2 regions of the Clostridium sp. NSJ-145 genome follow, and region 1 is predicted to be linked to the other one. Evidence: riboswitches for the same ligand, from Rfam matches in the RefSeq annotation. Region 1 holds a riboswitch; the other holds the start of a gene.
What was found. A riboswitch is a leader RNA that binds a small molecule or an ion and turns the genes downstream of it on or off. The one in region 1 is predicted to bind S-adenosylmethionine.
Positions count from the first base shown of each region.

Region 2: another riboswitch for S-adenosylmethionine. It lies ahead of metK (methionine adenosyltransferase); the one in region 1 lies ahead of LQE93_RS02100 (methionine ABC transporter ATP-binding protein).

Region 1 covers NZ_JAJNOS010000001.1:405,416-416,938, reverse strand. The annotation lists gene LQE93_RS02135 (stage V sporulation protein D) at 1-708, shown strand, start outside; gene ftsW (putative lipid II flippase FtsW) at 720-1,916, shown strand; gene LQE93_RS02125 (DUF5685 family protein) at 2,245-3,147, shown strand; gene LQE93_RS02120 (J domain-containing protein) at 3,149-3,769, shown strand; gene LQE93_RS02115 (DUF2232 domain-containing protein) at 3,865-4,407, shown strand; gene LQE93_RS02110 (DegV family protein) at 4,494-5,342, shown strand; gene LQE93_RS02105 (DUF503 domain-containing protein) at 5,550-5,837, shown strand; SAM riboswitch class I at 5,929-6,148, shown strand; gene LQE93_RS02100 (methionine ABC transporter ATP-binding protein) at 6,265-7,227, shown strand; gene LQE93_RS02095 (methionine ABC transporter permease) at 7,241-7,876, shown strand; gene LQE93_RS02090 (MetQ/NlpA family ABC transporter substrate-binding protein) at 7,907-8,725, shown strand; gene LQE93_RS02085 (N-acetylmuramoyl-L-alanine amidase) at 8,858-9,547, shown strand; gene LQE93_RS02080 (YkvA family protein) at 9,754-10,713, shown strand; gene LQE93_RS02075 (ribonuclease H1 domain-containing protein) at 10,734-11,354, shown strand; gene LQE93_RS02070 (YtxH domain-containing protein) at 11,429-11,523, shown strand, end outside.
Region 2 covers NZ_JAJNOS010000006.1:55,490-67,012, reverse strand. The annotation lists gene metK (methionine adenosyltransferase) at 354-1,529, opposite strand; SAM riboswitch class I at 1,626-1,790, opposite strand; tRNA gene LQE93_RS06905 (tRNA-Tyr) at 1,913-1,997, opposite strand; tRNA gene LQE93_RS06900 (tRNA-Thr) at 2,003-2,077, opposite strand; tRNA gene LQE93_RS06895 (tRNA-Val) at 2,083-2,158, opposite strand; tRNA gene LQE93_RS06890 (tRNA-Tyr) at 2,186-2,270, opposite strand; tRNA gene LQE93_RS06885 (tRNA-Thr) at 2,276-2,350, opposite strand; tRNA gene LQE93_RS06880 (tRNA-Tyr) at 2,371-2,455, opposite strand; gene LQE93_RS06875 (hypothetical protein) at 2,643-3,074, opposite strand; gene yyaC (spore protease YyaC) at 3,186-3,716, shown strand; gene LQE93_RS06865 (rod shape-determining protein) at 3,763-4,797, opposite strand; gene spoIIID (sporulation transcriptional regulator SpoIIID) at 4,889-5,140, opposite strand; gene LQE93_RS06855 (M23 family metallopeptidase) at 5,232-6,014, opposite strand; gene spoIID (stage II sporulation protein D) at 6,152-7,222, opposite strand; gene murA (UDP-N-acetylglucosamine 1-carboxyvinyltransferase) at 7,359-8,621, opposite strand; gene LQE93_RS06840 (hypothetical protein) at 8,642-9,277, opposite strand; gene LQE93_RS06835 (ATP synthase delta/epsilon chain alpha-helix domain-containing protein) at 9,559-9,963, opposite strand; gene atpD (F0F1 ATP synthase subunit beta) at 9,969-11,372, opposite strand; gene atpG (ATP synthase F1 subunit gamma) at 11,388-11,523, opposite strand, start outside.

The sequences.
Region 1 (11,523 bases):
TCCATACTTAGAGGGTATTTAGAAAGAACTGCCACTCAAGACGGAGAGCCTGGTTCTTTCGTACAAGGATATGATATTGGGGCTAAGAGTGGAACTGCAGAAAAGTATGATGCAGCTATAGGAGGATATTCTAATACTAAATATATTGCATCAATGATAGCATTAGCACCAGTTGAGAATCCGGAAATTACTGTTTTTATATCTGTAGATGAGCCTAGTACAGGAAAATATTATGGTGGACAAGTAGCTGCTCCGTTGGTTAAAGAATTATTTAAAATGATTTTTGATTATATAGAATCACCTCTTGCTAACAATGAATATAGCTTAGCTAGAGATATAATAGTTCCAGATGTAAGAGGAATGAATAAAGTTGAAGCAGAAAAAGTTCTTGAAGATAACGGGTTAACTATTAAGATAAATGGTAAGGGAGATAGTATTGTATCTATGGATCCTTATCCAGGAACAACAGTTAAAGAGGGTGCAGAGATAGAACTTTCAACACGAGGAAGCAATATTGATAAAAAAGTTGTAGTTCCTGATTTAAAAGGTAAAACTAGAGAAAATGCAAAGGCTCTTTTAGAAAATTTAGGTTTAACATGTACTTTTGAAGGGGAAGGCGATGTGTATTATCAAAATACACCTAAAGGTACCGTGGTAGAAAAGGGTTCTTTAATAAAGTTAACTCTTAAAAAAGAATCAGAGTATTAAGAGGTGTAATTATGAGTACTATAGATTTGCAAAAAAGAATTAAATATAATAAGAGTAAAAAAAAGAAGAAAAAGAAGACTAAAATAACTATTGATAGAGATAATGGAGTATACGTAGCGGTAATATTATTAGTTTTAATTGGATTACTTCTAGTATTTACATCCAGTTCTTATTATGCATTATATGAACAAGGTGATTTGTATTTCTTTATAAAAAAGCAAGCAATTTGGGCTGTGATAGGTCTTGGCTTTATGAGCTTTTTTGCTAGAGTTGATTATCATTTTTTAAGAAAGTTAACTTGGCCTTTAGCTATTGGTACATTAGGATTGCTTGTATTAGTATTAGCTATAGGTAAAGAGATAAACGGAGCTAAAAGATGGCTTGAGTTTGGAGGATTATCAATACAACCATCAGAAATAGCAAAATATGCAGTAGTATTTGTTTTAGCTCATGTCATTGTGAAGATGGGAAAAGAAATTAAAACTATAAGCAAAGGGATTGTTTTACCACTAGCAATTGGAGCAGCTTTTGCTGTATTAGTTTTAGCTGAGAAAAACTTGAGTATTACTGTGGTTATAGCCCTGGTTACTTATTTTATGATAATGGTTGGTGGAGCTAATATTAGAGTATTGATAGGGTTAATACCAGTCGGATTTTTAGCAGGACTTGGATTAATTGTAATTGAGCCATATAGATTAGAAAGATTAACTACTTATTTAAATCCATGGGCAGACCAATCAGATTCTGGGTACCAATTAGTTCATTCACTTATGGCTATAGGATCAGGTGGTGTAACTGGACAAGGGTTAGGTAATTCAATGCAAAAGGCTTTATATATGCCTGAACCTCATAATGACTTTATATTTGCAATTCTTGCAGAAGAGTTCGGATTATTAGGATGCATATTTGTAATAGGATTATTTATATTTTTTATAATTTCAGCAATAAAAGTTGCTATGAGAGCAAAAGATATTTATGGTAGATTACTTGCTATAGGGATAACTTTAGTTATAGCTATTCAAGCAATAATTAATATTGCTGTTGTAACAGGGTCGATACCTGTAACTGGGGTACCGCTTCCTTTTATTAGTACAGGAGGTACATCATTACTTATAAATTTAGTAGCTATGGGAGTGCTTTTAAATATAGCAAAGCAAGGAAAGAAGAGTAAAGTAGATGCTGAAGATAAGGTAAGAACAATAAAATAGAGCAAATTTTGATTGATTAAAGAATAAAATCTTTAATCAATCATTTTTTTTTATAAAAAATTTCCTAGGAAATTAAACAAAAGTAGATTTTAAATAGTCTAGATAGTGAATTAGTAAATAGGCTTATTAAATTGATTCAAAATAGGAGGATAAAATTAGTCCTTTTGATATTGATTTAATTAAATAATATAATATAAATTTAAAGATTATGTAAATATATATTGAATAACCTATTTTTGTGAATTTTACCTGATAAAAGTATAAAATTTATTTGATGGATTAACATAATAAGTTATAATACTAATATAAATATTTAGGGAGTGATTTTTTGTTTGGATATGTAACTCCACTTAAGCCAGAGATGAAAATAAGAGAGTATGAAACTTTCAGAGCATACTATTGTGGTGTATGTATGCATATTAAAGAGAATTTTGGAAATATACCAAGAATGACTTTAAATTATGATATGACTTTTTTAGCCATGCTTTTAGATGCACTTCATAATGAAGGACCAAAATTTGAAATGAAAAGATGTATAGCTCATCCTCATAATAAAAAGCCTATGGCCATAAAAGGGGAAGCTTTGTCATATGCTGCAGCTATGAATGTTAGCTTAATTTATTATAAGCTTATAGATGATATAAATGATGATAAGAGTATTAAGAGTAAGATAGGAGCAATGGTTTTATCTCCTTATAAAAAGAAATTTAACAGAAATGTTACAAGGGTAAATGATATAATAGAAGAAAATTTAAATAAACTATCTTTATTAGAAAAAGAGAAAAATTTTAATTCTATAGATGAAATATGTGATCCTTTTAGCTTAATAGTAGCTAATATACTAAAGTTTTATCCAGAAGAAATAGATAATGATTCTGAAGAGCTAAGAGATAATCTTTATAGTTTAGGTTATGCTATAGGAAAATGGATTTATGTAATAGATGCTTTAGATGATTTAGAAGAGGATATTAATAATGATAAGTTTAATCCTATAAATTACTTATATAATAAGGAGAATAAGCCATATAAAGAATTTATTCAAGAAATAAAACCGAGAATAGAATTTACAATATTAAATTGTGGCTATAACTGTAAAGAGTCTTTAGAAAGATTACCATTAAAGAGAAATAAAGAAATACTAGAAAATATAATTAGTCTTGGTATGATGGATAAGTATACTAAGATAGTTGAGAATTGTAATTGTAAAAGTAGCAAGAAAAGAGGTATATAAAATGAATCCATATGAGGTACTAGGGGTAAAGCAAGGAGCTTCCCAAGAAGAAATTAAGGCAGCTTACAGAAAGTTAGTTAAGCAGTATCATCCAGATCAATATGGAGATAATCCACTTAAGGATTTAGCGCAAGAGAAATTAACAGAAGTTAATAAAGCTTACGATATGCTGAAAAATGGTGGAGGAAGTACTGGAAGTAGCTATAACTCAAACTATAATAATAATTCAAATTCAAGTTACAGTGGGGGATATAGCAATAATGTAGCTGATTATGCTGAAATAAGAAGACTTATTCAGATGAGAAATAATATTGAGGCAGAGAGAAGATTAAATGCTATGGCTAATAGAGATGCAGAATGGCATTTCTTATATGGAGCAGTTCAGCTTAATAAGGGATGGTTTGATTCAGCTCTTAGCAATATTGAAAAAGCATGTCAGATGGACCCTAATAACTTTGAATATAGACAAAGTTTAAATCAGTTAAAGATGAGAGGTGGAGGATATGCAAATCCTTATAGAACTTCACAAGGAGGAGTAGATGCATGTACTTGCTGTAATAACCTTATATGTGCTGACTGCCTTTGTGAGATGATGGGTGGAGATTTAATAGGGTGTTGTTAAAGCGTGAAAAAATCAATTTATATAGTAGTTATTGATAAGTAAAAATAGTAAATATAAATTAGAAGGTTTGAGTTAATGAAAGGAGAGTGTATTAAATGAAATCTAAAGAAATAACATTAGGAGGAATAATGGTTGCATTAACTAGCATTATTCTATATTTAACTTCATTGATACCAATCAATACATTAACTATATTAACAGTAGCTTCAGCGATAATACCAATATGTATTATAAGAAGTGATATTAAGACTGCTATTTTTGTATATATAGCTTCAGCGTTAATAGCGTTTTTCATTGTACCAATTAATATAAGCATGCTTTATGCCATATTTTTTGGTATATATGGTATTATAAAATTTTTCGCGGAAAGAAATAGGAGTAAGTTTGAAGCTTTATATAAAATAGGCTTTTTTAATATAGCATTTATAGTGGGATTTATCTTATTTCAAAATGTATTAGGAATAAATATTTTAAAGGGTGTAGAAGAAATACTTTCAAGATTTATAAATGGAGATATTAAGGTTATAACTTTTGCATTATTTTTAATAGTGGCCAATTTAGCTTTTTTAGTGTTTGATTATGCATTAACACTTATAATAAGTTTTTATATGGAGAGAATTCACAAAAAAAGCAGGTAGAAATAGTAATTGTCAAAAAATTAATATGGTTAATTTGAATTTAATATGATATATTTATGATATCGTTTAAAGTAGGGGGAAGTAATTTGCAAAAGATAGCTATAATAACTGATAGTGGATGTGACTTAAGTCAAGAAACTATTAAAGAGAATAACATACATGTACTACCATTTAGAATAATCTATAGTGATAGAGAGTTCTTAGATAAAGTGACAATAAGTGAAGAGAAAGTATATGAAGACTTAGCAAATGGAATTATTCCAACAACTTCATTACCAGATTTACAATATACAGAAAATATTATTGAAAAGCTAAAAAATGAAGGATATACTCATGCCGTGGTAGTTACTGTATCAAGTAATTTATCAGGTACATTTAATAGTATACAGCTACTTTGTGAAGAACACCCTGAGCTTACATATCATTTCTTTGATACAAAAACTTTGGGATTCCCCGTTGGAGCTATGGCTTTAGAGGTGGCTAAACTTATAAAAGAAAAAGCTTCTTTTAAAGAAATTGTAGACAAGCTACCAAGTATAAAGGAAAATGTAAGTGCTTATGTTACATTTAATACATTAGAGTTTTTAAAAAGAGGCGGAAGAATAGGAAAGGTGGCAGGAACTGTAGGAGAAATTCTCCACTTAAAACCTATTATTTCATCAGATGATGAAGGACAACTTTATCCATTTTGTAAAGTAAGAGGGAGAAAGAAATCTATATCTAAATTAAAAGAGATATTAAACTCTTATTTAAATGAAGGTAAGTGTAGAGTTTGGGTACTAAATGGTGCAGCCCTAGAGGAAGCCAGAGCATTTTTTGAAGAAATTAAGAATTACCATAATATTAGCAAAATCTCGTTTGAAACTATAGGTGCAGCTATGGGAGTGCATACAGGTCCAGGTGCAATTGGATTATGTATAAAAAAAGAATATTAATACATATAAGTAATAAAAATTAATAGTATATACATAGAAAAGCGTGAAAATGAAAAGTTCACGCTTTTTATTAATTTAATCTCTTAAATTAATTTGTTTATATATATAAGAGATAAGTAGTTTAATAAAATAATATAAAAGTTATATGAATATTGTAAAAAGGAAAAACTACAATTATAGAATAATAGGAAATTATGAGGTGATGTTTTGAAAGTTCTAGTGTTAGTGATTAAGTTAAGAGCATCTTGGGTACATTCATTAAAAGAAAAACGTATGATACTTTTAAGTATAACTAAAAGATTAAAAAATAAATATAATGTATCTGTAGGGGAAGTAGGAGAACAAGATACACATAAAATTATTCAAATTGGAATTTCTCAAGTAGCAACTTCTAAAGATGTGCTATATGCTTCAAAAGAAGATATAATCACATTTATAGAGGAGAATTGTGAGGCAGAAATAATTGATATTGAAGAAGAAATTATAGATTTTTAAAAAAATGCAAGTTAAAGCTTTGGAAATATATTGACATCAAGGGAAATAAAGTATATATTTATAATATCAAATAAATTAAAATTAAATATTTTTCTTATCAAGAGTGGTGGAGGGACTGGCCCTGTGAAACCCGGCAACCTGTTAATAGTTAACAGTTATTAGTTAATAGTGAAGAGTTTAGTAATAATTATAGAAAGTTATTATTAAGAAATTACGAAAATATTTCATATAAAACTCTAAATTTTAAACTTTTAATTTTTAACTGTATTCGTGGTGCTAATTCCAGCAGCTGTAGAGCTGATAGATGAGAGGGTAAATTAATAGTGACTTATTTCGCACTTGAGTTTATTCTCAAGTGCTTTTTTAATGTTTTAAAACTAAGTTTTACAATAATGGAATGGTGTTATTCTAAAAAGAGGTGATATGAATGATTAAAATAAGCAATATAGAAAAAAACTTTGGAGATACGAAAGTTCTTAGGGGGATTACTTTAAATATTAATGAAGGTGAGATTTATGGACTTATTGGACATAGTGGAGCTGGTAAATCAACATTGCTTAGATGTATTAATGGATTGGAAAACTATAATGACGGTTCAGTAATTGTTATGGGGAAAGAGGTAAAGGATCTTAAAGAAAAAGATAAAAGAGAGTTTCGAAAAGATTTAGGAATGATTTTTCAAGGTTTTAATCTTCTTAAAAGAAAAACTGTATTTGAGAATATTTCATTACCTCTAGAAGTTTGGGGATATAAAAAAGATTATATTAAAAAAAGAGTGGACGAGCTTTTGGAACTTGTTGGATTAAGTGATAAATCTAAAAGTAAGCCATCAGAACTAAGCGGTGGGCAAAAACAAAGAGTAGCTATAGCAAGAGCCTTAGCTTTGGAGCCTAAAATTCTTTTGTGCGATGAAGCTACATCAGCATTAGATCCTAAAACTACTAAAGATATTTTATCGCTTTTAAATGATATAAATAAAAAATTAGGAATTACTATAGTAGTTGTTACTCATCAGATGGAGGTTATAAAGCAGATATGTGAAAAGGTAGCTCTAATTGATGGTGGGGTATTAGTAGCAGAGGGAAAAGCTGATGATATATTCTTAAAACCAGGTATCTCACTAAAGAAATTCTTAGGAGAAGAAGATGATGATACTTTATCTCATGAAGGAGTAAATATAAAATTATTCTTTCCAAGTAAATCTTCAGAAAATGCTCTTATAACAAAGATGGCAAGAGAACTTAATATAGATTTCTCAATAGTTGGTGGAAAGCTTGAAAAGTTTAGAGATGAAGTTTTAGGAACTTTAACTATAAATATTAATAAAGAAGATAGAGAAGCTGTTATGAGCTATTTATCAAATAAAGATATTATATTGGAGGTGTTATAGGGTGGATGCAAAAATGGTAAATATAATAATAAAGGAATTAGGCGCAACAGTATATATGGTGTTTTTCTCAACATTATTTGCAACTATTCTAGGATTTGTTTTTGGAATAATAGCAGCTATTACTTCCCCAAGTGGATTAAAGCCGAACAGAATAGTGTACAAGATTCTTGATACTATAATTAATGTACTAAGAAGTTTTCCTTTTATTATTTTAATAGTTTTTATAATACCGTTGACAAGAGCTATAGTAGGAAAATCTATAGGAAATACTGCGGCTATAGTTCCTTTAACGATAGCTGCAGCACCGTTTGTAGCAAGAATAATTGAATCTTCATTAAAGGAAGTAGATCCAGGAGTAATAGAGGCAGCTAAATCTTTTGGAGCATCAGATAGTCAAATTATATTTAAAGTAATGCTTAAGGAAGCTGTTCCAAGTATTATTTCAGGATTAACTTTAACAATTATTAGTGTTATAGGATATTCGGCTATGGCTGGAAGTGTTGGAGCAGGGGGACTTGGAAAGGTTGCAATAACATATGGTTATCAGGGATTCCGAACAGACTATATGGTAACAACAGTAATCATTCTGATAATAATAGTTCAAAGCTTACAAAGCTTAGGAAATTATTTATATAAGAAATTAAATTAGAATTAAAAAATATTGAGGGGGCAAACAAATATGAAAAGAAAATCAATTTTATCATTAGTATTAACAGGAGTATTAGCTATATCACTTATAGGATGTGGAGGAAGCAATTCATCATCAAGTGATGATAAAACTATAAGAATTGGAGTATCACCAGTTCCGCATAAGGAGATTGTTGAACAAGCTGTAGAAGAATTAGAAGATAAAGGGTATACAGTAGAAATAGTTGAATTTGATGATTATGTATTGCCAAATACAGCAGTGGAAGAAGGAGAATTAGATGCGAATTATTTCCAACATATTGCATATTTAAATACGTTTAATGAAGAAAATGGAACACATCTTACGTATACAGCTGAGATTCATTTAGAACCAATGGGGGCATTTTCTAATAAGTATAAGTCTGTAGATGAAATTGAAGATGGAGCAACAGTAGCAGTTCCAGATGATTCTAGTAATGAAACAAGAGCTTTAAGAGTTTTAGAGGCTGCAGGACTTATAGAACTTGCGGAAGGTGATATATTAAAGGTTACTGATATAGTTTCTAATCCAAAGAACCTACAATTTAATGAGTTAACTGCAGCAAGTTTACCAAGAGTATTAGAAGAGGTAGATATAGCTGTAATAAATGGTAACTATGCTTTAGAAGCTGGATTAGATGTGAATGAAAATGCATTTTATTCAGAGGATAAAGATAAAGATTCATTAAAGGAAAGAAGAAACGTATTAGCTGTTAAAGAAGGTACTGAGAATAGTCAAAAAATAAAAGATTTAACAGAAGCGCTTACCTCTGATAAAGTTAGAGATTTTATAAATGAAAAATATAAAGGGGCAGTTGTTCCAGTATTTTAATAATTAAAAATGATAAATGGCAAATGGCAAATGATCACTTGCCATTTTAAATTTGCTATTAATTTAATCACAAAGGTGTTTATGAGTTAATATATTAAATATATAGCATTGTTTCAAAGGAGACAGAAAAACATGGCTGTCTGGATTTTAGATGCAGGTCATGGTGGAAATGACACAGGTATTGTTGGAAGAGCGCTTGGTATAAAAGAATCAGATATAGTATTAGAAGCGGTATTAGAAGCTAAAAAACATTTAGAGAGAAATGGTGAAAATGTTGTATTAACTAGGGATGATGATACTTATTTATCCTTAGAAGAACGTATAAACATTGCTGAAAAAAGTGGTGGAAAGTTTTTTGTAAGCTTTCATATGAATTCTGATATAGATAGTAGTATAAAAGGAGTACAAGTATTTTATACTAAAGATAATTATGATAGTAAGAGGCTTGCAAAACTTATAAGTGAGGAAATACTATGTGACTTGGGGACAAATGAAAAAGGGGTATTAAAAGATGAGAGCGAAAAATATGATAAATTTTCTGGTATTGCAGTGATAGTTTATGGTGAGTACTTAAGTAATAATGATGTAGAGAAAGAGTTTGATGGTAAAAGGTTTGGACGTATGATTGCAAAAGCATGTTTAGCTATGGTTGATAAGGTGTTATTACTTACTCCAATTACTGAACCTAAGGAAACTCAACAAAGGGCTTGGAGAGTATGCATTGGATATTATAGAGATTATAATGAAGCTATAGATGTAATGGTAGATATGCATAAAAAGGGGTTTAAACGAGCTCATGTAGTTCCTTACAATGGAAAATAATTTTTGTTAAAGAACTATGAGAGAATATTAAAAGTTAATATTATTATAAAAACCTTTAGAATATGTTTTTTATTCTAAAGGTTTTTCTTTATATGAAAAATAGAAAGACAAGCTTTTAAAATATAATTAAATGAAGTATACTTTTAAGTAAGATTCTAAATTGATAATTAAAAAATAGGTTGAACTTAGGGGAGTGGGCTAAAATTATGAATATAACAAATATAGCTGTAGGATTAACAGGAGGAGATCTTTTAAGTATATTAGATGATTTTGTATCTATAGAGGGGTTAACTATATACAGTATAGATATGTCAGATTGTATACTTATAAGAGGAAACTTTAAAAAAGGAATATCTATTGATTTTGAATGTGGATTAAGAGTTAAATCGATTGAGAATGATATGATTCAAGGGGAGATATGCAAGTTTAGAGTATTAAATATAGGAATAGCATCATTTCTTAGAAAAATAGCATTAAAATTTGCGTTAAAATCTTTTGCTGATAAAGGTATATATTATAAGGATGGAAAAGTAAACATTCAATATAAGTATATATTGAAGGATGTTCCATATATAGATTTTAATATAAATGATTTAAGATTGTTAGATAATAAATTAGTAGTTGGAGTTAATAATGTTTCTATTTCTTTAGGTGGAGAACTTAAAAAAGAGGTTAAATTATTTAAGGAAGAACAAAATGAAGAAGAAGTTAGAGAAGCAGAGGAAAGAGGAAAGACAGAAGATTTATATACAGTAGGAAGAGAAAAGGTATCTGAAAAGTTACCGGAAAGGGTAAAAAAATATTCAGATTATATTTTTGTTATACCTGATATAGCAGCTTTGTTAACAAGATTATTAAAGGATAATAGGGTATCAATAAAAACAAAGTTAATAATATCAGGATCTATAGCTTATATAGTTATACCGACTGATATTATACCAGATAAAATTCCATTTATAGGTAAAGTGGATGAGTTAGCTGTAGCATTTTTTGCGTTAAATAGAATTGTTAAAGATGTACCATTGCATATAATTTTAGAAAATTGGCAAGGTAAAAACGATATTATATTAGTAATAAAAAATATAATAGAGTATGTAACGAATTTTACAGCGGCACAAAATGTTGAGACTTTATATGAATTTATTGAAGAAGTTTTATCTGTTTAGAAGCGAAAGGAAGATTAAGTTTGAAATATTATGCAGTTTATAAAGGAAAATCAGGAGCACCTAAAATTTTTACTTCTTGGGATGAATGCAAAAAAGAAGTTATAGGATTTAAGGGAGCTATTTATAAAAGTTTTACTTCTGAAAAAGAAGCTATAGATTTTATTGCGTTAAATGCAGGAGTAAAATCATCCACATCAGAAAAAAAAGAAAAAGATAGTTCTATTGAAGGCCTATGTATATATGTAGATGGAAGCTTTATGATAGATAAAGGAAACTACTCTTTTGGTTTAGTAGCAGTAGAAAATGGAGAAGTAATACACAAAGATAATGGAAAAGGCTTTGATGATGAGGCAATTGCCCTTAGAAATGTTTCTGGAGAGGTTCTTGGAGCTCAAAAAGCCGTAGAGTTTGCATTAGATAAAGGGTATAAAGAAGTGACTATAGCGTATGATTATCAAGGTGTTGAGTCTTGGGCAATAGGTGCATGGAAAAGAAATAATAGAATAACTCAAAATTATAATAAGTTTATGCAAGAAAAGATGAAACTTATAAATATTAAATTTAAAAAAATAAAAGGTCATTCAGGAGATAAGTATAATGATATGGCTGATATGCTTGCTAAAGAAGCTTTAGATAAATAAATTTTAATATGTTTAGAATTATAAAAAATACACATACTAAATCTAGTAAAGCTTATTAAAAGAGGTGTATTTATATGTTTAAGAGTTTAGCAACAGGAATAGTTATTGGAGCAGCAGCTGCTATGGTTGTATTACCACAACTTGATAGAAAGACTCAAAGAGCTGTAAG
Region 2 (11,523 bases), on a different contig from region 1:
CCCACTCGCTAAGAACTTTTAGCCACTATCTTATGTTAAAATGCTAAAATTTAAAAACTCGCACGCTCAAACATTTAAATTTCTTAACGCATTTTCACAACGATATTGGCTAAAGTTCTAAAGCTCATTCTATGTTTCTTACACTATTAATTTTATCATTTTCTCATATGTCATAATCACTTCTTAAATTACTAAAGAACTACATAAAGTAAGATTAATGAATTGAACTACCGATATAAATTTTTGGTGAAATCGTGCAAATTCCTAAAAATTTAATCATCAATCTTACTATTAGTTATTTCTCACTTTATTTAAAAAGGAACTCACATCAATTTCTGTGAGTTCCTTTTTTATTATAAGTATTTTTTTATTTCTTCAACTTTATTTAATCTTTCCCATGGAAGATCTAAATCATTTCTACCAAAGTGTCCATATGCTGCAGTTTGTTTGTATATAGGGCTTCTTAATCCTAAATCTCTTATTATAGCTCCTGGTCTTAAATCAAAAGTATTTTCTACAACTTTTACTATTTCTTCTTCTGAAATCTTTCCTGTTCCAAAAGTTTCAATTTCAATTGATACAGGTTTAGCAACTCCAATAGCATAAGCTAATTGAATTTCTAACTTATCTGCAATTCCTGCTGCTACTAAGTTTTTAGCTACCCATCTTGCTGCATATGCTGCTGATCTATCAACCTTTGTTGGATCTTTTCCTGAGAAAGCTCCTCCTCCATGTCTACCATATCCACCATAAGTATCAACTATTATCTTTCTTCCTGTTAATCCACTATCACCTTGTGGTCCACCAACAACAAATCTTCCAGTTGGATTTATATAATACTTAGTATTATCATCTAAAAGTTCTGCAGGAACAACCGCTTTAATTACATGTTCCATTAAATCTTCTCTTATTTGCTCTTGACTAACTTCTGGTCCATGTTGAGTTGATATTACTATTGTATCTATTCTTACAACCTTATTATCATCATATTCCACTGTTACTTGAGTTTTTCCATCTGGTCTTAAATAAGGTAATGTACCATTTTTTCTAACTTCACTAAGTCTTCTAGATAATCTATGTGCCATAGCTATCGGTAATGGCATAAATTCTAGTGTTTCATTTGTTGCAAAACCAAACATCATTCCTTGGTCTCCTGCACCAACAGCCTCAACATCATCTTTATTACCAGTTTTTGATTCTAATGCTTCATCAACACCCATCGCTATATCTGATGATTGTTCATCAATAGATGTTAATACTGCACATGTATCACAGTCGAATCCATACTTAGCTCTATCATAACCAATTTCTTTTATTGTTTCTCTAACTACCTTTGGAATATCCACATAACATGATGTTGATATTTCTCCCATTACCATAACCATTCCAGTAGTTACAGCTGTTTCACAAGCTACTCTTGCCATAGGATCTTTAGCTAGTATACTATCTAATATCCCATCTGATATTTGATCACATATTTTATCTGGATGTCCTTCTGTTACTGATTCTGAAGTAAATAATCTTTTCATTATATATCTCCTCTCTTAATTAAGATGATATTAATTCTAAAGATAAAAAAAGTCTCTTCTTAAGATAAAGAAGAGACCTACTATTCAACCATGTCTTTCTTATCTTGCAAAATTAATTGCAGGAATTGGCACCACGCTTATACAATTAATAGATTATAATTAAAAATGATAACTTATTCATTTTTAATTCTTAATTATTAATTAATGAAGCAGGTTGCCGGGTTTCACAGGGCCCTCTCCCTCTACCTCTCTTGATAAGAACTAATATCAAATTTTATTTACTGTAATATATATTAACAACTATTATAACTAATGTCAATAAATTTAAATTGTAATATTTTTATATAAAAAATAAAAAAAGCATAGATAACCTATGCTTTAAATGGTGGGGGAGGACGGATTCGAACCATCGAAGCGAATCGCAACAGATTTACAGTCTGCCCCCTTTGGCCACTCGGGAACTCCCCCATAAATGGAGCTGGTGATCGGAGTCGAACCAACAACCTGCTGATTACAAGTCAGCTGCTCTGCCATTGAGCCACACCAGCGTATTTGGTGGAAACAACAGGGATCGAACCTGTGACCCTCTGCTTGTAAGGCAGATGCTCTCCCAGCTGAGCTATGCTTCCACGTTTTATATATTTTTAAAATTTAAATGGTGGGGGAGGACGGATTCGAACCATCGAAGCGAATCGCAACAGATTTACAGTCTGCCCCCTTTGGCCACTCGGGAACTCCCCCATAAATGGAGCTGGTGATCGGAGTCGAACCAACAACCTGCTGATTACAAGTCAGCTGCTCTGCCATTGAGCCACACCAGCATATTTAATTAAGTTATTAATGGTGGGGGAGGACGGATTCGAACCATCGAAGCGAATCGCAACAGATTTACAGTCTGCCCCCTTTGGCCACTCGGGAACTCCCCCATGTCTTATTAATAACTTTCATCATTTCGTGCATCACTGCCGAACTGACAATGACTAGTATATATTCATAGCAATAATATTTCAACCTTTAAATTTAGCCATTTTAAGAATTTATTTTTATTTTTCTCTCTTTTTCTTAATTTATCTTAATATTACTTATTTATATATTATTTAATATGTCTATTAATTAAACTAACTCTATATACTGATTTAAGATTCCTTCAAGCCTATTATAGTCTTCTTCTATCAATCGTTTTTTTATATATGATAAAGCTTCTTCTTTTGAATCTATGCTACCACTATTTAAAATAGAATTAACTTTTGCACAATCAATTACTGAAAGTTTATCCAATATACTTTTAACAACACTTCTTTCATCTAAAGTTAGTTCATTAATTATATTATCTAAACTTATAGTTAAAATATCTGATGTATATCCTTGTATAACCTCTTGATCACTAGATACGGATTTTTCCTCTATAGTTTCCTCTATAACGCTACTACTAATCTCATCAAATTCATTTTCCTTTTTAGCGTTCGGTTCATACAAAACTATTATAAATATAATACTTACAGCTACTAAAATTGACATAGTTCTCATTATTATATTCAGTTTCATTTATTATCACCACCTTATCTAAAAATAATTTCCATTTTTTCTTTTTTTATACTTATTATATTATTAGTTTTTTTTTCATATATATTATTGTTGAGAGGTGGTGGGTATAAATTGAAAAGGAAAGTTAATTATAAATCCAACTTATCTTATTATGAAATCGCAGAATTTATAAGAAAGTATATAACATCTGAAACAGTTATAGTTTGCATTGGCACAGATAAATGTATAGGTGACTGTTTAGGTCCTTTAGTAGGTACTTTTTTAGAAGAGTCTTCTTTTCCTGTTCCTGTATACGGAACATTACAATCTCCTATTCATGCTTTAAATATAGACAAGAAAATTGATGAAATTAAAAAAACTCATCCTCAGGCTACAATTATAGGAATTGATGCTTGCTTAGGTGATACTAATTCTATAGGTGAAATTCACGTAAGAGATTACCCTATCCATCCTGGTAAAGGTGTTGGTAAATCATTACCTGAAGTTGGTGTTGCTTCAATAATAGGAATAGTAGATTCTAGTGATAACGCTGAATTTTTTACATCTAGAGGTATTAGGCTTAGCCTAGTTTTTGAAATGGCACGAGTTATTTGTCATGGCCTAAATCATGCATATTATCTTAATTCTTCATATAATAAATAGCACTATAAGAATTACCTTATAGTGCTATTTACCTATTTATATATAATTAATCTATTAAATTTATTTCACTTCCAAAAATATCTGAATCTAATTTATCTATGTAGCTTAAAACCTGACCTGTCCCTTCTGCAACAGCTTCTACAGAATTGTGAGCTATTTCTACTGTAACACCAGTATTTTCTTCTATAAGCTTATTAAGCCCATATAATAAAGATCCTCCACCAGTCATTAATATCCCTTTTTCTATTATATCGGCAGCTAATTCAGGTGGTGTCTTTTCTAGTATACTCTTAACTCCTTCAACTATTACTGATACAGGTTCTGCTAAAGCTTCTCTTACCTCTTCAGTACTTATTTCAACTTCATCTGGTAAACCTGTTATTAAATTTCTACCTTTCATAGTAGTAGTTAACTTTCTTGAATCCTTAAATGCAGATCCTATTTTTATCTTAACATCTTCTGCAGTTTTTTCACCAATCATTATTTTATATTTATTTCTAACATATTTTATTATTGATTCATCAAATTTGTCTCCAGCAATTTTGATTGATTTTCTAACAACTACTCCACCTAATGATATTACAGCTATATCGGTAGTTCCACCACCAATATCTACTATCATTGCTCCATTAGGCTTGGTTATATCTAATCCAGCACCTATTGCAGCTGCTAGTGGTTCTTCGATTATATGAACTTTTTTAGCCCCTGAATTTTTAGCAGCATCCATTACGGCTCTTTTTTCTACTTCAGTAGCTTGAGATGGAACACAAACCATTACTCTTGGAGCTACTATTCTTCCTTTTCCGCAAGCCTTTTTAATAAATTCTTTTAGCATTCTTTCAGTAATATCATAATCAGAAATAACTCCATCTCTTAGCGGACGTACTGCAACTATATTTCCTGGAGTTCTCCCGATCATTTTTCTTGCTTCTTCACCTACTGCTAGTACCTTATTATTATTTTTATTGATGGCTACTACTGAAGGTTCTTTTAATAATATCCCTTTACCTTTTACATAAACAAGTACTGTAGCAGTCCCTAAATCTATTCCAAGGTCGTTCCCACTTCTCCAAAACCACATCTTATTCACTCCTACCAGATATATAATATTTCAAAATAATTCTTTTTCAGACAAATTATTCTTTAAAAATATTATATATGTAAAGGTATTATCATTCAATAGCTTTGTATTTTAATTTAGTAGCTTTTCCACCTCTAATATGTCTTTCTGCCTTATTTAACTCAAGTATATTTTGAGTCTGCTCTGCAATGCTTGGATTAATCTTAGGCAACCTTTCTGTCATATCTTTATGAATTGTACTTTTACTTACTCCAAATACTTTAGCAGTTTTTCTTATAGTAGCCTTTGAATCAATAATATATTTTGCAACTTCTAGTACTCTCTCTTCAATGTAGTCTTTCAAAAATGTAACCTCCTTATAAATAGATTTAATTAAAATATAATTCTTTTTAGTTAATCAGCCATTTGAAATCCAAATGGCTGATTAATATTTCTTAGAAACTAAAGTAATCAGATGGATTTAATTGATTACCTTCAGAGTCTTCAACTTGTAGATTTAATACATCTCCACAAACTTCTGAAGTAAAAATCATTGAACTATTTCCAACTGTTCCAATTTCATCTCCTGCTGAAACTATATCTCCAACAGCAACTGAAACTTCTGCATCTAAATTTGCATACTTAGTTTTTAATCCGTTTGTATGTTCTATAACTATAAAGTTTCCATCTTCTGTGCTCTTTGATACTTCAATAACCTTACCTTCTGCTGCAGCCGTAACAGCTGTTCCTACAGAAGCATTTAAATCAATACCTCTTCTAGTTCTATCTACTGTTCCATTTTCATTATCTTGTAATCTAATCATCTCTTTATATTCTCTAGATACAGTACCTTCTAAAGGTAATTGGAAAACTACCTCTGTTACTGTAGTAGAAACTGGAACATCTTCTGTGTTATCTGCTACCTCTGTATAATTGTCTACTTCTTCGTTATCAGCAACTTCATCTAATTCCTCTGATTCCTCTGCCACATTATCACCAATTTCAACTCTATCTGCATTTGGCATTTCGTTTCTTGAGGCTTCTGTAGAATCATTTACTGACTCCTCAACATTTAAAGTAAATTCATTATTCTGATTATTGCTTTGCTTTAACTCGTTATTTTTCTTAATTGTAAAAGCTGCAACAACAGCGACTATACATAAGCAAATGAATAGAACAAAGTAAAAGCCCTCCTTTCTAAAAAAGTCTTTTACCTTATCTTTGTTGTTTGAATTCATATCAACACCTCCTTTCTGTAGTCTTGCCCTATATACAAATTTAATTCAATTAATAACCAATTTCCGTACTACAAATTTCCTCAATAAAAAACAAAAAGACCTTTGTTTTTCAACAAAAGTCTCAATAAATTATAATTTTATTCAGAAAATCTCAAATTTGTAATTTCTACTCCAGTATAATAATGTTTAATAATTTCATTATAAGTCTTTCCTTCTTTAGCCATGACATTAGCTCCCCATTGACTCATTCCAACTCCATGCCCATATCCTTTACATTTAAATATTATATTGCCATCATTTATTTCATAAGTAAAATTACTAGAATTCAAACCATATAAAAACCTAAAATCTTGACCTCTAATTGTTTCTCCAGCTACTTGAATCTCTTTTACTCCACCGGCCTCACTTCTAGATATAACATTTATACTACTTTCAATATTACTCGCATTTAAAGAAGATTGTGGATATGACTCTTCGAACTTATTAATAAACTCATTAATAGTCATAGATACTTCGCTCTCAAACTTCGGCGCTATTTCCTCTCCAGTACTCTCTACTGATTTTAAATATGGTATATCTGCCCAATATAAATCAACAGAATTTTCTGTCATTCCTGAACTAGTAGAAAAAAACTGTGGATAAAGCACTAGCTCATTTTGATAGCTCATAACTTGTCCTTTAGTCGATTCTACTGCCTCAACTATTTTATTCCAATTTTTTTCTCTATCACTCTCTTGCCAAAGCTCTAGTCTAACTTCTTTGGATGTATAAACTTGACAATGTACTGAATCACATATATCTGCTCCATTTGCTTTCACACAATTTTTAATTTTTTTACTAGCTAAATATGTTCTAGCTGCTACAGCTTGTGCCTTTAATGCTTCCAATTCGAATGTAGCAGGCATTTCATTTGATATTACCCCACATATATACTCTTCTAACGGAACATCTACAATTTTATTTTGAGAAGTTATATATACACTTACCATTTCACTATCATTTAAAATTATATCTTTAACTTCTATAGTTGTAGGTTGAGTTATCTCTGCCTCTATTTCTTTAGTCACTTCTGACAATTCATCTAAATTAATGCCTTCTGATTTTATTAATATACTAGGCATAATTATCATAAATACTACTATACATATAGTCGTAAATAATAAAAATTTAATACCTTCATTTAAGTTTAATCTATATCTCCTATTCATAACTAACCTCCCACTATATTTATCCACAAGCTATATATATGTTTTAATCTGTAAAATAATTCTATTTATTTATTAAAAATAAAAAAAAATAAGACATGCTCAAAATTAGCATGTCTTTATTTTAAATATCTAATATTTATATTTTAATTCTCTGAACATTAGCTCCTAGATTATTAAATTTCTCTTCAATTCTTGTATAACCTCTATCTATATGATGAATTTCACTTATTATAGTTTCTCCATTAGCAACTAATCCTGATAAAATCATAGCGGCTCCTGCTCTTAAATCTGTAGCTTTAACTTCACATCCAGTCAATTGTTTAACGCCTTCAACTATAGCAATTCTACCATCAATCTTTATATTTGCTCCCATTCTAACTAATTCACCAACATGCATAAATCTATTTTCAAATACAGTTTCTGTTATAATACTTACCCCTTTAGTAACTGATAATAATGCCATCATTTGTGGTTGCATGTCAGTTGGAAAACCTGGATATGGTAATGTCTTAATATCTACCGGTACTCTCTCTTTAGTTCCATCAACTAACATTTTTTCTCCGTTGATTTCGAATTTTATTCCTACCTCTGTTAATTTTTCTATAGTAGGCATTAGATGTTCTTCATTCACTCCATTTATAGTTATTTTACTCTTAGTTATTGCAGCTGCCACAATAAATGTTCCAGCTTCAATTCTATCATATATAGGTGTAAATGGTTTTGTTTCTTTTAATTCCTTAACTCCAGTTATAGTTATTCTTCCATAACCTGCCCCTTCTACATTAGCTCCCATACTATTAAGAAATCTCGCTAAATCCCATATTTCTGGTTCTTCAGCTGCATTTTCTATTATAGTAACACCTTCAGCCAAAACAGCAGCCATCATTAAATTTTCTGTTGCTCCAACAGAAGGAAAGTCTAAGTATATTCTATTTCCTTTTAATCCTTCAGTTTTTGTATTAATATAACCATGACCATTTTCAATATCTACACCTAGTTTTTTTAATCCCTTTAGGTGAAGATCAACTGGTCTACTTCCTATATTACATCCTCCTGGCAATGATATTTTGCATCTGCCAAACCTAGCAAGCATAGGTCCAACAATCAAAAACGATGCTCTCATACGCTTTATCAAGTCATTACTTGGCTCAATCTCCTTTAAATTTGAAGTATCTATTATTAAATCTCCTGTTATATCAGAAAACTCAACAGAACATTCTAACTCTCTTAACACATTTACTAACACTAGAACATCTTCAAGTAAAGGCACTTTTTTTATTGTTATTTTTCTTGGATTTAAGATAGTTGCTACAATTATAGGCAAAACTGAATTTTTAGCTATACTTATATCAACTTCTCCTTGAAGTTTATTCCCGCCTTTAACTATAATTTTTTCCATATTACCCTCCATATTAATTGTTAGTATGTTACAAAAATTATTGGTGTTCCTATAATTATATACTTTCCAGTATCATAATTAATTTGTCCCATGTTAATCTTACTTCCATCAATAAATTCTGCCTTTGATACTTTTCCGTTACTTATTTCCGCTTCCTCTATAGTATCTTCATTTATTCCATCTAATATAAATGGTAATATATTTTTTTCTTCATCTATTCTAACCTTTGAAAAGTAATAAATTCTCTCATCTATACACTTACTATTTTTTAAATTTTCTACAGCTTGTCTTAAATCAGAGCTATTAAAATTACTCGAAGTATTCATTATTACTATTTCGATCTTTGTTTTCTCTCCATCGATTAAATTAATATTGTAAGTTAGCATTTCATCTATACAAACTATTCTATTGTTAAATATATCTATATCACTTATTAATTCATTTGTTAAAATTTCTATAATTCTATTCTTCTCTTCAATAATGCTTGTATTAGTAATGTATTCTAACTTAACTCCATTCTGAACAAAATCATAGTTTTCTATTAAAAATTTTTCCATATCTCTATAGTATTTTTCACTTTCATAACATTCATATTCTACTCCATTAATAATTAATAGAGAAAAGAGTATAATAAATATTAGTCCTATCTTCTTCATATTATTATCCCGCCTTTCCTCTAAAATTATTGTCCATTTATTAAGTTTTTATACTATTCGATATATAATAATATATTAATTACACCTCCAAAATGTTCCCTTTCTACAAAAAACCTTAATAACAAACAATTTATTAAAAAAATAAGTAATTTAAAATTACACATCTTTATTAAACCTATTCCCTTCTGTCAAAATTCAATTTAAATTTCAGTTAATATTTTATGTTAAAAAAAGAGAGATATTTTCAAATATTTTTTAAATTACTTGAAAATATCTCTCTTTTAAATATTTTTTTTAATTTCTATCCTTGCTTTAGCCCTTAAAAGTGCATTTTTTGCTCTCTCAGTATCTGTATTGCCTTTTCCTGACAACCTCTTTTTAGCTCTTTCTTCTGCTAGTTTTGCTCTATCTAAGTCAATTTCCTCTGGCCAATTTATAGAGTCACAACAGAATTTTATTGAATTATTATCTATATATATAATTCCTGATGAAGTAAATAAATTTTTTTCTTTTCCATCAGAAGAAATAAATGTAGTTACAGTAGGAATTGTACTTATAATTGACTTAGTGTGATTAGGTAAAATTTCTATTTTACCCTCATCACTTTCTGTTACTACTGAAACTACTGCCTCTTCTACCTTCTTATTATCATTAGTAACAATAGTTAGCTTACTTTGCTTTTCCACATAAATCACCCATTCATTTTACTTGCTTTTTCTTTAACCTCATCTATAGTTCCTGAAAGCAAAAATAATGATTCTGGAATATTATCACACTTACCTTCTAATATTTCTTTAAATCCTCTTACAGTTTCTGATATAGGCACATACTTACCCTTCATTCCTGTAAATTGTTCAGCAACAGTAAATGGTTGTGATAAAAATCTTTGAACTCTTCTAGCCCTTGCTACAACCTTTTTATCTTCATCTGATAATTCATCTACACCTAGAATAGCTATTATATCTTGTAACTGTTTATATCTTTCTAATATATTCTTAACTTCTGTAGCAACGTTATAATGTTCATCTCCAATTATTCTTGGATCTAATAATCTTGATGATGACTCCAATGGATCAACAGCAGGATAAATTCCAAGCTCCGATATAGCCCTTGATAAAACAGTCGTAGCATCTAGATGCGTAAATGTTGTAGCTGGTGCTGGGTCTGTTAAATCATCTGCTGGAACATAAACAGCTTGAACAGATGTTATTGAACCATTTTTTGTTGAAGTAATCCTTTCTTGTAAAGCTCCCATTTCTGTAGCTAATGTTGGTTGATATCCAACTGCTGATGGTATTCTTCCAAGTAAAGCTGAAACTTCTGAACCTGCTTGAGTAAATCTAAATATATTATCAATAAATAGAAGTACATCTTGTCCTTTATCTCTAAAGTATTCGGCCATAGTAAGCCCTGTCAATGATACTCTCATTCTTGCCCCAGGAGATTCATTCATTTGACCAAATACTAGAGCAGTTTTATTTATTACGCCTGACTCCTTCATTTCGTAATATAAATCATTACCTTCTCTTGATCTTTCTCCAACCCCAGTAAATACAGATAATCCTCCATGTTCAGTAGCTATATTATTAATCAACTCTTGAATTAATACAGTTTTCCCAACTCCAGCACCACCAAAAAGCCCTATCTTACCTCCTCTTTGATATGGAGTTAACAAATCTATTACCTTTATCCCTGTTTCAAGCACTTCAGGTTCTAACGATTGATCTTTAAAGCTTGGAGCTGATCTATGAATTGGATATCTCTCTTTTGATTCTATAGGTCCTTCATTATCTATAGTATTTCCTAATACATTAAATACTCTTCCTAATACCTCTTCTCCTACAGGAACTGTTATACAATTTCCTGTATCTACTGCTTTCATTCCTCTCTTTAGTCTATCAGTTGCTTCCATAGCTATAGTTCTTACTATATCGTCTCCGATATGTTGCTCAACTTCTGTAACTAACTTTTCTTTTCCAATTTCTATTTCTATTTCTATTTTGTTATAAATATTAGGAAGCGAATCTGAATCAAACTTTATATCAACTACTGGCCCTATAACTTGAACAACCTTCCCTACTTTTTGTTCTCCCATAATGTTTCCCTCCTATTATTTTTGAGCTTCAGCGCCACCAACAATCTCTGAAATTTCTTGTGTAATAATACTTTGTCTAATTCTATTAAATTTAATATTTAATGTTCTTAACATTTCCGTTGCATTATCAGTTGCACCATCCATAGCCATC